DNA from 3 places in the Pantoea sp. RCC30.1 genome. Region 2 is predicted to be linked to each of the others. Evidence: predicted binding sites of a transcription regulator. Region 2 holds the regulator's gene; each other region holds the start of a gene.
The links. Region 2 encodes ArgR, which controls arginine synthesis, uptake and breakdown. Its sites were predicted from a motif close to ANTGAATAAAAATACANT; they were not measured.
Positions count from the first base shown of each region.

Region 1: a site for ArgR is predicted at 2,392-2,409, ahead of argC (N-acetyl-gamma-glutamyl-phosphate reductase). Genes of this name have one in related genera too.
Region 3: a site for ArgR is predicted at 2,179-2,196, ahead of argF (ornithine carbamoyltransferase). Genes of this name have one in related genera too.

Region 1 covers NZ_JBXUHX010000031.1:26,400-30,636, forward strand. Annotated here, with positions in the region: gene ppc (phosphoenolpyruvate carboxylase) at 1-843, opposite strand, end outside; gene argE (acetylornithine deacetylase) at 1,197-2,345, opposite strand; gene argC (N-acetyl-gamma-glutamyl-phosphate reductase) at 2,513-3,517, shown strand; gene argB (acetylglutamate kinase) at 3,532-4,237, shown strand, end outside.
Region 2 covers NZ_JBXUHX010000032.1:5,736-9,972, forward strand. Annotated here, with positions in the region: gene mscM (miniconductance mechanosensitive channel MscM) at 1-610, shown strand, start outside; gene mdh (malate dehydrogenase) at 659-1,597, opposite strand; gene argR (transcriptional regulator ArgR) at 2,026-2,496, shown strand; gene yhcN (peroxide/acid stress response protein YhcN) at 2,972-3,235, shown strand; gene AC2LB6_RS20570 (YdgH/BhsA/McbA-like domain containing protein) at 3,324-3,590, shown strand; gene yhcN (peroxide/acid stress response protein YhcN) at 3,684-3,947, shown strand; gene AC2LB6_RS20580 (barstar family protein) at 4,013-4,237, opposite strand, start outside.
Region 3 covers NZ_JBXUHX010000014.1:24,455-28,691, forward strand. Annotated here, with positions in the region: gene pyrB (aspartate carbamoyltransferase) at 1-925, opposite strand, end outside; gene argF (ornithine carbamoyltransferase) at 1,149-2,156, opposite strand; gene rraB (ribonuclease E inhibitor RraB) at 2,317-2,742, shown strand; gene miaE (tRNA isopentenyl-2-thiomethyl-A-37 hydroxylase MiaE) at 2,800-3,561, shown strand; gene AC2LB6_RS13725 (GNAT family N-acetyltransferase) at 3,597-4,109, opposite strand; gene AC2LB6_RS13730 (valine--tRNA ligase) at 4,186-4,237, opposite strand, start outside.

The DNA.
Region 1 (4,237 bases), on a different contig from region 2:
GCGCAGGAACAGGTCTGTGGCTTTCCAGCGGCTAAGCTGCATCACATGGCGGGTAATCGACGCCGTGACGTTCGGGTTACCGTCGCGGTCGCCACCCATCCATGAGGTGAACTGGACCGGCACGAAATCGACCGGCAGCTTGAGGCCAAACGCCTCTTCGACCTGCTCGTTCAGCTCACGCAGGAAAGCAGGAACGCCTTCCCACAAGCTGTTTTCTACGACGGCAAAGCCCCATTTGGCTTCGTCGATAGGGGTCGGGCGATATTTACGGATCTCATCGGTGTGCCACGCCTGCGCCACCAGCTGACGCAGACGGCGCATAATCTGGTTTCGTTCGTAGTCAGAGACATCGCTGTGATCGAGCTGTTTCAGGCAGCTGTTAACTTCAACCAGCTTGTGAATCAGCGTACGACGGGTGATTTCGGTCGGGTGCGCAGTCAGCACCAGCTCCAGTGACAGTGACTCAATAGCCGCAAGGATGTCGCTTTCGCTGATATCTTTCTGCTGCTTCAGGGTATCAAAGGTCTTTTTCAGCAGTTCAGGATGGTTTTCACCCTCGCCACTCTGCGAGATGGTCTGATACTGCTCAGCTACGTTGGTGAGGTTCAGAAACTGGCTAAAAGCGCGTGCAACCGGCAGAAGCTCCTCGTTGGAGAGGTTCTGCAGCGTATTGAGCAGTTCTTTACGATGAGTGTCATTTCCTGCACGGGATGACTTGGAGAGCTTACGGATGGTTTCCACCTGGTCGAGGATGTTCTCTCCCAGTGCATCCTTAATCGTATCCCCGAGCAGTTTGCCGAGCATACTGACATTACTTCGCATTGCGGAATATTGTTCGTTCATTGGACCCTGACACCCTTATCGTCTTGAAAAACTTCTACACCCGACCTTTCAGGCAGCAGAAAAATCAACAACATTGTGTTCCCGATAATCTACAGGGAACCCGCTCCGTTGCCGCCTGTCCGCATTCTGAAACGTTCTGGATAATCACCCGGTGGGCATAACATCGTCTTTTATCTAGCCACGTAATGTTGCGTTCGTCAAATGCGTTAAAGTGCACTGAAGATGCAGCTAACTAACGGAAATTCGAAGAATTTATCGGGAAGGAAGCGGGATAAGTTATTCTTATTGTTAAATCCCGCAGAATGAGGGGGCATTTTGCTGTTAATACAGTGAAATGCCCCATTTGCTGTCAATCAGTGACAAAAATGCTGCACAACCTGACTGATAAGCGCCCGTGTTGGCTTAATAAATGCCGTATCGATAAATTCATCCGGTTGATGTGCCTGATTAATGGAACCCGGACCCAGGACCAGCGTCGGGCAGAGCTGCTGAATAAACGGCGCTTCGGTGCAGTAGTTCACCACCTCGGTTGGCGTCCCCAGTAATTTCTCAACCACACTCACTAGTTCATGGTTTGCCGGACACTCATAGCCCGGAATCGGAGGATGCAGTTCGGCCACCGTAACACGGCCCGGCCAGCGTGCACTCACCGGTGCCAGCGCCTCGTTCAGTAACCCATCCAGATCGCTCAGTGACAGGCCCGGCAGCGGACGGATATCCATATGCAGTTCACAGCAGGCGCAGATACGGTTAGCGGCGTCTCCGCCATGAATATGGCCGAAATTCATGGTTGGATAGGGGATAGCGAAGCCGTCATGGTGATAACGTTCCTGTAGCGTCGTGCGCAGTTGCATCAGATGGGTGATCGACTCATGCATCAGTTCAATGGCGTTGACGCCGCGCGCCGGATCGCTGGAATGGCCCGATTTCCCCTCAATACGAATCACATTCGACAGATGGCCTTTGTGCGCGCGCACCGGTTTAAGCGAAGTCGGTTCACCTATGATGGCGCAGTCGGGACGCAGTTGCGTCGATTCAGAGAAATATTTGGCGCCAGCCATAGTGGTCTCTTCATCGGCCGTGGCGAGGATATAGAGCGGCTTGCTCAGCGTGCTGACATCCACATCGCGCAGCGTATCAAGAATAAAGGCGAAGAAGCCTTTCATGTCTGCTGTACCCAGGCCATAGAGCTTGTTGTCGTGCTCAGTCAGGGTAAAGGGATCGCGCGTCCAGCGGCCATCATCAAAGGGAACGGTATCCGTATGGCCGGCTAACAGCAGACCGCCCGCACCGGTGCCGGTTCGCGCCAGCATATTAAATTTATTGCGGGTGCCGGGCACCGGTTGCACTTCAACGCTGAAGCCAAGGTCGCGGAACCAGCCGGCCAGCAAATTGATTAAAGTTTCATTACTCTGATCCAGTGCGGCATCGGTTGCGCTGATCGACGGTGTGGCGATTAACTGGCGGTACAGTTCAATAAAAGGCGGTAATTTTGTCTTCACTGTTGGCGGTCCTTGGGTTAGGATGTATCCATATTCATGCAGTAATAGTGAATAAAAATACATTAACGTCCTCTGCAAGGGAACCATAAATCACTGCAGATGACAGGGTGGGTAACGGGGCAAGGCCGCGACCCGGAACGTGCGACTGTAAAAAGGGTTACAGCCTGATGTTGAATACGCTGATCGTTGGTGCCAGTGGTTATGCTGGTGTAGAGCTTGCCACCTTCCTGAATCGCCATCCACATATCAACATAACCGCTTTGGCGGTTTCGGCGCAAAGCCCTGATGCCGGCAAGCGCCTGTCCGATCTTCATCCGCAGCTGAAAGGCGTGGTGGATTTGCCGCTGCAGCCGCTGAGCAGCGCGGCCGAATGGGCAGATAAAGTGGATGTGGTGTTCCTGGCGACAGCCCATGAAGTCAGTCACGATCTGGCTCCGGAATTTCTCAAGGCCGGTTGTGTGGTGTTCGACCTGTCTGGCGCTTTCCGCGTCAATAACGCTGATTTTTACACTCGCTTTTATGGCTTCACCCATCAGCATGGTGACTGGCTGGATAAAGCCGTTTACGGCCTGGCGGAATATCAGTATGAGAAAATTCAGCAGGCGCAGCTTGTGGCTGTGCCAGGTTGCTACCCGACCGCTGCTCAGCTGGCACTGAAGCCCCTGGTGGATGCCGGACTGTTAAACGAGGCGCAGTGGCCAGTGATCAACGCCACCAGCGGCGTGAGCGGTGCCGGACGTAAAGCCAATGTCGGCACCAGCTTCTGCGAAGTGAGCCTGCAGCCTTACGGCCTGTTCAATCACCGTCATCACCCGGAAATCGTCGCGCACCTCGGTACACCGGTGATCTTCACACCGCATCTGGGTAACTTCCCGCGCGGTATTCTGGCGACGATTACCTGCCGTCTGAAAGCGGGTGTCAGCCGTGAAGATATCGCCGCCGTTTTCCATCACGCCTATGACAACAAGCCACTGGTGCGGCTCTATGAAAAGGGCGTACCGGCGCTGAAAGCCGTGGTGGGCCTGCCTTACTGTGATATCGGTTTTGAAGTACAGGGCGAGCATCTGATTGTCGTCGCAGCCGAAGATAACCTGCTGAAAGGCGCGGCATCGCAGGCGGTACAGTGCCTGAACATCCGGTTCGGCTTCCCTGAAACGCAGTCACTGATTTAACGGACGAATAAACCATGACCAATCCATTGATTATTAAGCTGGGCGGTGTGCTGTTAGACAGCGAAGAAGCGCTGGCCCGCTTGTTTGAAGCGCTGCTGAACTATCGTAGCGCTCATCAGCGTCCGCTGATCATTGTCCACGGCGGCGGTTGCCTGGTGGATGAACTGATGAAAAAGCTGGCGCTGCCGGTGATGAAGAAAAATGGCCTGCGCGTCACCCCAGCCGACCAGATCGACATTATTACTGGTGCGCTGGCGGGAACCGCCAACAAAACACTGCTGGCCTGGGCGAAAAAATCGGGCATCAACGCGGTCGGCCTCTGCCTGGGCGATGCGGGCATCGTCAATGTCGCCCCGTTTGATGAAGAACTCGGCCATGTTGGCCATGCAACGCCGGGCGATCCGGCGCTGCTGAACACCCTGCTGGCGGCCGGTTACATGCCGGTGGTGAGCTCTATTGGTATTACTGACAGCGGCGACCTGATGAACGTCAACGCTGACCAGGCGGCGACCGCACTGGCCTCAACGCTGGGCGCTGATCTGGTTCTGTTGTCAGACGTCAGTGGTATTCTTGACGGCAAAGGTCAGCGCATCGAAGAGATGACCGCCGACAAAGCTGAACAGCTGATTACCCAGGGCATTATTACCGATGGCATGATTGTTAAAGTGCACGCTGCGCTTGATGCGGCGCGTACGCTGGGCCGTCCGGTGGATATTGCCA
Region 2 (4,237 bases):
CGCGCTGGGTGTGGGATTGGGGTTTGGTTTGCAGGAGATTTTTGCTAACTTTATCTCGGGTCTGATTATCCTGTTCGAAAAGCCGATTCGTATCGGCGATACCGTGACGATCCGCGACCTGACCGGCAGCATTACGCGGATTAACACCCGAGCGACCACCATTACGGACTGGGACCGCAAAGAGATCATCGTGCCGAACAAGGCCTTCATCACCGAGCAGTTTATTAACTGGTCGCTGTCCGATTCAGTGACCCGAGTGGTACTGACCATTCCGGCTCCCGCGAAAGTGAGCAGTGAACAGGTAACCACCATTCTGATTCAGGCAGCTGAACGTTGCAGCTATGTCCTGGACACGCCGCAACCTGAAGCCTTCCTGGTCGATCTGCAGCAGGGGATTCAGTTGTTTGAACTCCGTGTGCATGCTGCTGAGATGGGACACCGTATGCCGCTGCGTCATGAGCTGCATCAGTTGATTCTGAGCGGATTTGCTCAGCATGGTATCGAGATGCCGTTCCCGCCGTTCCAGATGCGTATGGAAACGCTGGGCAAGAAGCTGCCTGCCAGCAACGGTACGCCCGCAGCCCGCGCCTACAAATCTGGCGGACTGTAATGAAAACGCCCGGCTAAGCCGGGCGTTATTTCAAGTCTGAGCCATCAGTTACTGCTTAACGAACTCTTCGCCCTGAGCGATATCTTTCTTCAGCGTATCCAGCATGCCTGACAGCGCCTGCTGTTCGAAAGCGCTGAGGGTTCCAATCGGCTTGTGCTCAGCAATCCCGTTTTTACCCAGAAGAAGCGGCTGTGAGAAGAAACGGGCATGTTCACCCTCACCTTCCACGTAAGCACACTCCACCACATTCGCCTCACCCTTCAGAGCACGAACCAGTGACAGGCCGAAACGTGCGGCCGCCTGGCCCATCGACAGCGTGGCCGATCCGCCACCCGCTTTGGCTTCCACCACTTCGGTACCGGCGTTCTGAATACGTTTGGTCAGATCCGCAACTTCCTGCTCGCTGAAGCTGACGCCTTTAACCTGCGACAGCAGCGGCAGAATGGTCACGCCAGAGTGGCCGCCAATCACCGGAACTTCTACCTGATCAGGCTGCTTTCCTTTCAACGCCGCCACAAAGGTATTGGCGCGGATGATATCCAGCGTGGTCACGCCGAACAGACGATTTTTGTCGTAGACGCCGTGCTTTTTCAGCACTTCTGCTGCAATGGCAACAGTGGTATTGACCGGATTGGTGATCACGCCAATCAATGCTTTAGGCGCCGTAGTGGCAACCTGTTCAATCAGGTTACGCACGATACCCGCGTTAACGTTAAACAGGTCAGCACGATCCATACCCGGTTTACGTGCAACACCTGCGGAAATCAGTACCACATCGGCACCCTGCAAAGCGGGTGTTGCGTCTTCTCCACTAAACCCCTCAATAGCCACTGCAGTAGGAATATGGCTGAGATCAACGGCAACGCCAGGCGTAACCGGCGCGATGTCATACAGTGAAAGTTCTGAACCTGCGGGAAGCTGGGTTTTGAGCAGAAGTGCGAGCGCCTGGCCTATGCCGCCAGCGGCACCGAGAACGGCAACTTTCATTCTTAACTCCTTATTAAGGTGGGGCAGAGATGGGCCGAAATTCTATCTGTGTCAGACCTTAATCAACTGCTCAGGCTATGATAAATATCCGCTGTTAATTCTACGTGTTTTCACACTTAATCGCCGGATTCAAAAGTTACTTATCATTGCACCTGAATGACCGACAACTTTGCCGTCGTCAGACAGAGAACGGCTACGAGCGTTTTCTGTTACTACACCACCAATAATATAACAACTTTGCAACCTTCGCCTTCCGGGGCTGTGACGGGGGTTTTGGTCTGAGCAGATTTATTTGCTATTATCGCCGCCCGCTAGCCGCCCGAACCCTGCTCATCAATCGACCGATTGCATAAAAATGCATTTAAATGCATAATCACCACTCTGCCGCAGGCGGCTGCGCGGTTATTCTCTCTATTTATTGGTAACCTATGCGAAACCCATCGAAACAAGACGATCTGATCAAGGCTTTCAAAGCCTTATTAAAAGAAGAAAAATTCAGTTCCCAGGGCGAAATTGTTCAGGCGCTTCAGGATGAGGGCTTTGAAAATATCAATCAGTCCAAAGTGTCGCGAATGCTGACCAAGTTTGGCGCAGTGCGCACCCGCAATGCCAAGATGGAGATGGTCTATTGCCTGCCCGCTGAGCTGGGTGTGCCGACAACCACAAGTCCGTTAAAAAACCTAGTACTGGATATCGACTACAACGATGCGCTGGTCGTGATTCATACCAGCCCGGGCGCAGCACAGCTGATTGCACGCCTGCTGGATTCACTGGGTAAGTCGGAAGGGATTCTTGGCACCATTGCTGGTGATGACACGATCTTTATCACCCGTGCGCGCGACTTCACGGTTAAGCAGCTGCACAGCGCAATCCTAAACCTGTTTGAACAGGAACTCTAATCGCTGACTGACGGCCTGCACTCCCGCGCCAGGTCGTCAGTTTGTTCTCTCTTCCCGCCGCCTTGCGTCACACTGCTCCGCTGCTTGATGAGTAATAAGCCAGCTTTCATGCACCTGTCCATTGGTCAGATCGCTTACTCTGCTTCACCTTTTGCGCTATTTTACACTGCTTTACATCACTGATCCGGCACCATTGCCCGGATCCAGATCAAACTCCAGTCCGATACCCCCTCTACTTTCGCACTAAACGTTAAAGTGATCTATCTCACTGTTTTTGTGATTAAAAACAGACAAAAGGCTATTTTTTATCCGTTTTTTATAACGTTAAGTTATTAAAAATAGCCATAAGGATAAAGAATCACAAAAAAACATTATTAGCCGGGTATTAATTTCTGTCGTTATTAGTTCTATACTTCTTTTCGTGATGCAAATCACACTAACTAAAAAGATAAAAATAGACGACGAGGAAATATCTATGAACGTTAAAACTACCATCGCTGCCCTGAGTATTCTCTCTGCCCTCTCATTTGGTGCTGTGGCAGCAGAATCTATCGATGCTTCTCAGGCACAGGATCTGCAGGCTGTTGGCACCATCAGTGTCAGCGGCGTATCTGGTTCACCCATGGATATTAAGCAGAAACTGAGCGACAAAGCCGATCAGCAGGGCGCAAAAGCCTATCGCGTGATTGAGGCCTATAACAACGGCAATTATCACGCTACCGCTGCACTGTACAACTAAGGCGTAACCTAATAATGCCATCAGCTCTCTGTCTGACGCGCCTTTTGCGCTCCGGAGAGCTGAAGCAAAACCTTCAGGAGAATTGCCCATGAAAATGAAATTAGTGATTGCCGCATTGAGTCTGGCATCCCTGTTTTCAGTAAGCGCCAGTGCTGCAAGCCTGGTATCTAATGAACAGGCACAGGGCCTGCAGCCAATGAATCAGACCATCAGCATTGGTGGCCGTAACGGCGACCAGACGCACATCCGTCAGGTGCTGTCAGAGAAAGCCGATGCCCAGGGCGCAAGCCACTATCGCATCATCGAAAACAACCAGGACAACACCTGGCATGTTACCGCTGAGCTTTATAAATAATTAACCGTGATGACGCCTGAATAGCGTCAGAAAATATCGACGACCCGCCTTTACGAGTAACCGCAGGTTGTTGATTGTATTGAGGATATAATCATGAATATCAAAACAACCATCGCTACAGTCAGTCTGCTTTCTGTTATGGCGTTCGGCGCATCAGCCGCACAGCTGGTAACCGGCGATCAGACTCAGAACCTGCAGCCTGCGGGCACCGTAAGCATCAGTGGAACCGCGGGTGCACCAATGGATTACCGCGCTGAGCTTTCACAGAAAGCGGATGAACAGGGTGCCAGCGCCTATAAAGTTATTGAAGCGCGCACCGGTGATAACTATCACATCACCGCACAGCTTTATAAGTAATTCCTCGTCAGATCTATGACGAACCCTTTGGCCCCGCTCGCCGGGGCCTTTTTTCATCTGACGTTTTATCTGACGTTAAAGTGCAGCCGACCTTCCAGCTCCTCTTCAGCTTCATCAAATAACAGGATAAGCGCGCCATAGCGCCGTCGCTGTCCCCTGCCCAGATTGACGAACTCAATCTCCAGCGGCATGGGTAACAGATCGCCCGTCACCACATCCCATAATCCATCCAGATCGCAGATGCGGCGTTCCTCCAGCGCAAATCGCTCGGCAAACTGGCGGAAGAAATG
Region 3 (4,237 bases), on a different contig from region 2:
GTTCGCTGTTTAAAACCAGTGCCAGCAGAGCCTGGCGTGCATAGATGCCGTTACCCGCCTGCTGGAAATACCAGGCGTAAGGGGTGTGATCGACATCGGTGGTGATCTCGTCGATGCGCGGCAGCGGATGCAGCACCTTCATGTTGTCGCGCGCCGTACTGAGATCGGCGGCGCGCAGAATGAACTGCGCTTTGACGTTGGCATATTCGGACGGATCGAGCCGCTCTTTCTGCACCCGCGTCATGTAGAGAATATCGAGCTGCGGCATCACCTCTTCAAAGCTGTCGTGACGTGACCAGGCGATGTTCTTCTCATCCAGCATGTCGGTGATATAGGCTGGCATCGCCAGCGCATCGGGTGCGATAAAGAAGAAACGGTTGCCATCAAACTTTGCCAGCGCCTGCGTCAGAGAGTGCACCGTGCGGCCATACTTGAGGTCGCCGACCATCGCCACATTCAGCTGACCAAGACGGCCCTGCGTCTCCTGAATGGTGAAGAGATCGAGCAGCGTCTGGGTCGGATGCTGGTTCGCGCCGTCACCGGCGTTGAGAATCGGGATGCCGCCGGAGAACTCGGTCGCCAGCCGCGCCGCGCCTTCCTGCGGGTGACGCATCACGATTGCATCAACGTAGGTACTGATCACTGAAATGGTGTCGGCCAGGGTTTCGCCTTTCTTGCCCAGCGAGGTATTACTGCCGTCAGCAAAGCCGACTGCTGACGCGCCGAGGCGGTGGATCGCCGTTTCAAACGACAGGCGGGTTCGTGTCGAGGCCTCAAAGAAGCAGCTGGCGATAACCTTGTGCTTCAGCAGTTCCGGCTGCGGATGGGCTTTCAGCCTGGCGGCGGTGTCCAGCGCCAGTTCCAGCTCTTCACGACTGAGGTCGTTGATTGAAATAATGTGCTTGCGATATAGCGGGTTAGGCATAGCTCTCTCCTCTGCGCGGCCGGATTGCGGACAAAAAAAAGCCCCTGCTTAAGGGGCTTTTTTATGATCGGGTCGATGACCGAAAGAAACAGCAGCACCGCCTGCGGTCAGGCGTGGTTGAGCGTCAAATTGTCCGCTGAGCTGTAGCATATTTCCTCCGGCAAATTGGGCCGCATTATACCCGTTCGCGGTTGAGCAGCAAGAGGAAAACGTTTGCGGTGCCTCAGCTCTGCCCCAGCGTGGCCACCATCACCGCTTTAATGGTGTGCATCCGGTTCTCGGCCTGGTCGAACACGATGCTGTGTGGTGATTCAAACACCTCGTTGCTCACTTCCATGCCGTTGGGCAGATCGTACTGCTCGGCCATCTGCTGGCCCAGCGTGGTCTGGTCGTCGTGGAAAGCGGGCAGGCAGTGCAGGAATTTAACCTGCGGGTTGCCGGTCAGATCGAGCATCGCGCGGTTAACCTGATAGTCACGCAGCAGGGCGATACGCTCGGCCCAGACTTCTTTGGCTTCGCCCATCGACACCCAGACATCGGTGTAGATAAAGTCAGCGCCTTTCACGCCCTCGGCAATATTTTCGGTGAGGGTGACTTTACCGCCGGTCTGCTGTGCGGCTGCGCGGCACTGCGCCACCAGCTCTTCCTCTGGCCAGCAGCTCTTCGGTGCCACCAGACGCAGATCCAGCCCCACTTGTGCGGCGGCTTCCAGCATGGTGTTACCCATGTTGTTCCGCGCATCACCCACATAAACCAGCGTCATCTCGCGGAGCTTTTTGCCCGGCAGATGCTCCTGCATGGTCAGCAGGTCGGCCAGCAGTTGAGTCGGATGAAACTCGGTGGTCAGGCCGTTCCACACCGGCACACCGGCGTGTTCTGCCAGCGTCTCCACCAGTTCCTGACCGTAACCGCGATACTGAATGCCATCGTACATCCGGCCCAGTACCCGCGCGGTGTCGCGCATCGACTCTTTATGGCCGATCTGGCTGCCACTCGGGCCAAGATAAGTGACGTTCGCACCCTGATCGTAAGCGGCAACTTCGAAAGAGCATCGGGTACGGGTCGAGTCTTTTTCGAAGATGAGCGCGATGTTTTTACCTTTCAGATGCTGCACTTCCTGGGCGTTTTTTTTCGCCTGTTTCAATTCAGCGGAAAGGGCAAGCAGATGATCAATTTCGGCGGGAGTAAAATCCAGAAGCCTGAGGAAATGGCGCTGATACAGCTGACTCATACAACACTCCGGTAATCATTAAAGTGAATTAAAATTCAATCTAACCGTATGAATATGCATTTTCAAGTGTGGGGCTAATAAACTTTTCGTTTTGTGTAGTGGCGCGACGGGCAGTATGGGAAAATAATTGATTATTGCCGAACTCAGAGAGGACATCGTCATGGCATATGAAGCATTACTGGAAGAGCAGCAGGAAGAGACGCGGCAGATTATTGAAGAGCTGCTGGAGGATGGCAGCGATCCTGATGCGCTCTACACCATCGAACACCATCTCTCATGCAATAATTTTGATTCGCTGGAAAAAGCCGCTGTTGACGCCTTCAAGCTGGGTTATGAAGTGACCGAGCCGGAAGAGCTGGAACTGGAAGATGGCACCACCGTCATGTGTGTCGACATCATCAGCGAATCTGCGCTGAAGCCTGAGCTGATCGATGTGCAGGTTGAGCAGCTGGTGAACCTGATTGGCAAGTACAACGTCGATTACGACGGCTGGGGAACCTATTTCGAAGATCCCGATGCTGAAGATGAAGATGAAGAAGACGCCATCGACGGTGATGACGAAGATGATAACGGCATTCGCCACTAAGTTGCGCTGGGCGGAGGATGCTCCGCCTCTCTTCTTTTCCAGCCTCGTTTTGACATCATGAACTACGCACCCTTACTCGAACCGATCTACCAGTTTCTGCACTGCCGCACGCCACAGGCCTGGATTGATGAGGCGCGCAAACCGGAAAATCTGACCCTGCTGTTAACCGACCATCTGGTGTGCGAGCTTAAGGCCGCGCAGACCGCGGTGTGGCTGATCCGTAAATATGTCGCCGACAAACCCAGCGGCGACGCCATTCTGGCGTGGCTGAAACCCTATGAAGATTTTATCTTCCGCGAAGATGGCGACAGTGACTTTATCAACGCCCATAAGAACCTGACGAAACACATCATCGTGCGCAATGCGCTACCGTGGGCGGATGAGCTGGTGGAGAAGATGGTGCTGCTGATTAAAGAGGAACTGCATCACTTCTATCAGGTATGGGAAATTATGCAGTCGCGCGGGTTGGTTTATCAGAAGATCACCGCCAGCCGTTATGCCAAATCGCTGCTGCGTGAAGTCACCACCCATGAGCCGGAAACGCTGGTAGATAAGCTGATATGCGGCGCCTATATCGAGGCGCGCTCCTGCGAACGTTTCGCCAGTCTGGCACCCTGGCTTGATGACGAACTGGCGAAGTTCTATCTGTCGCTGCTGCGTTCAGAGGCGCGCCATTATCAGGACTATTTGATGCTGGCAGCGCAGATTGCCGGTAAAGATATCGCGCCACGGGTACAGGCGATTGGAGTGACAGAAGGGCGGTTAATCAGCGAACCCGACAACGAGTTACGCTTTCACAGTGGTGTACCGGCGTTCTGAACCGGCAACATCAACGGCGCTGGCAGCCCCCTGTATCAGAGTAATTTCAGCATACGCACTTCGCAGTCGACATGGCCTGTGCAGCCCATCGCGCTGTCGATATGCTCAAAGCCCAGTGACTCATAAAGTTTAATGGCCCGCGTCAGGCTGGCTGTGGTTTCCAGATAGCAGCGACGGAAGCCGTGGCTGCGTGCATGTTCCATCGCCCGCAGCGCCAGTTCGCGTGCCAGACCCTGACCGCGCACCTCTGGCAGAAAGTACATCTTTTGCAGTTCGCAGATATCGGGCGCGCTGCAGGCGAGCGGCGCAACACCGCCGCCACCGACCACCTTACCCTGATACTCAACAATCCAGTAGGCGCTCTGTTCGGCGCTATAGAGCTCAAACAGCTGGTCGAGCTGCGGATCGGAAACGGTATAGCCTTTGTCAGCCGTCAGGCCGAACTCCGCAGAAACGTCGCGGATCACCTGGGCGATATGCGGATTATCGGCGGCAGTAATTGGCCGCACCTGGAGGTCAATACGCGGGGTGGCGCTGGTCGTCATCATCTCTTCCGGATTTGTACGAGGTCAATAAAAAAGCCGGGCAAGCCCGGCTTTATGGATAAGCTGTCAGCTAAGACGCTTACAATGCCGCAATGACCGCCTGCTGTTCAATCAGTTTTGCTTTTGATTGT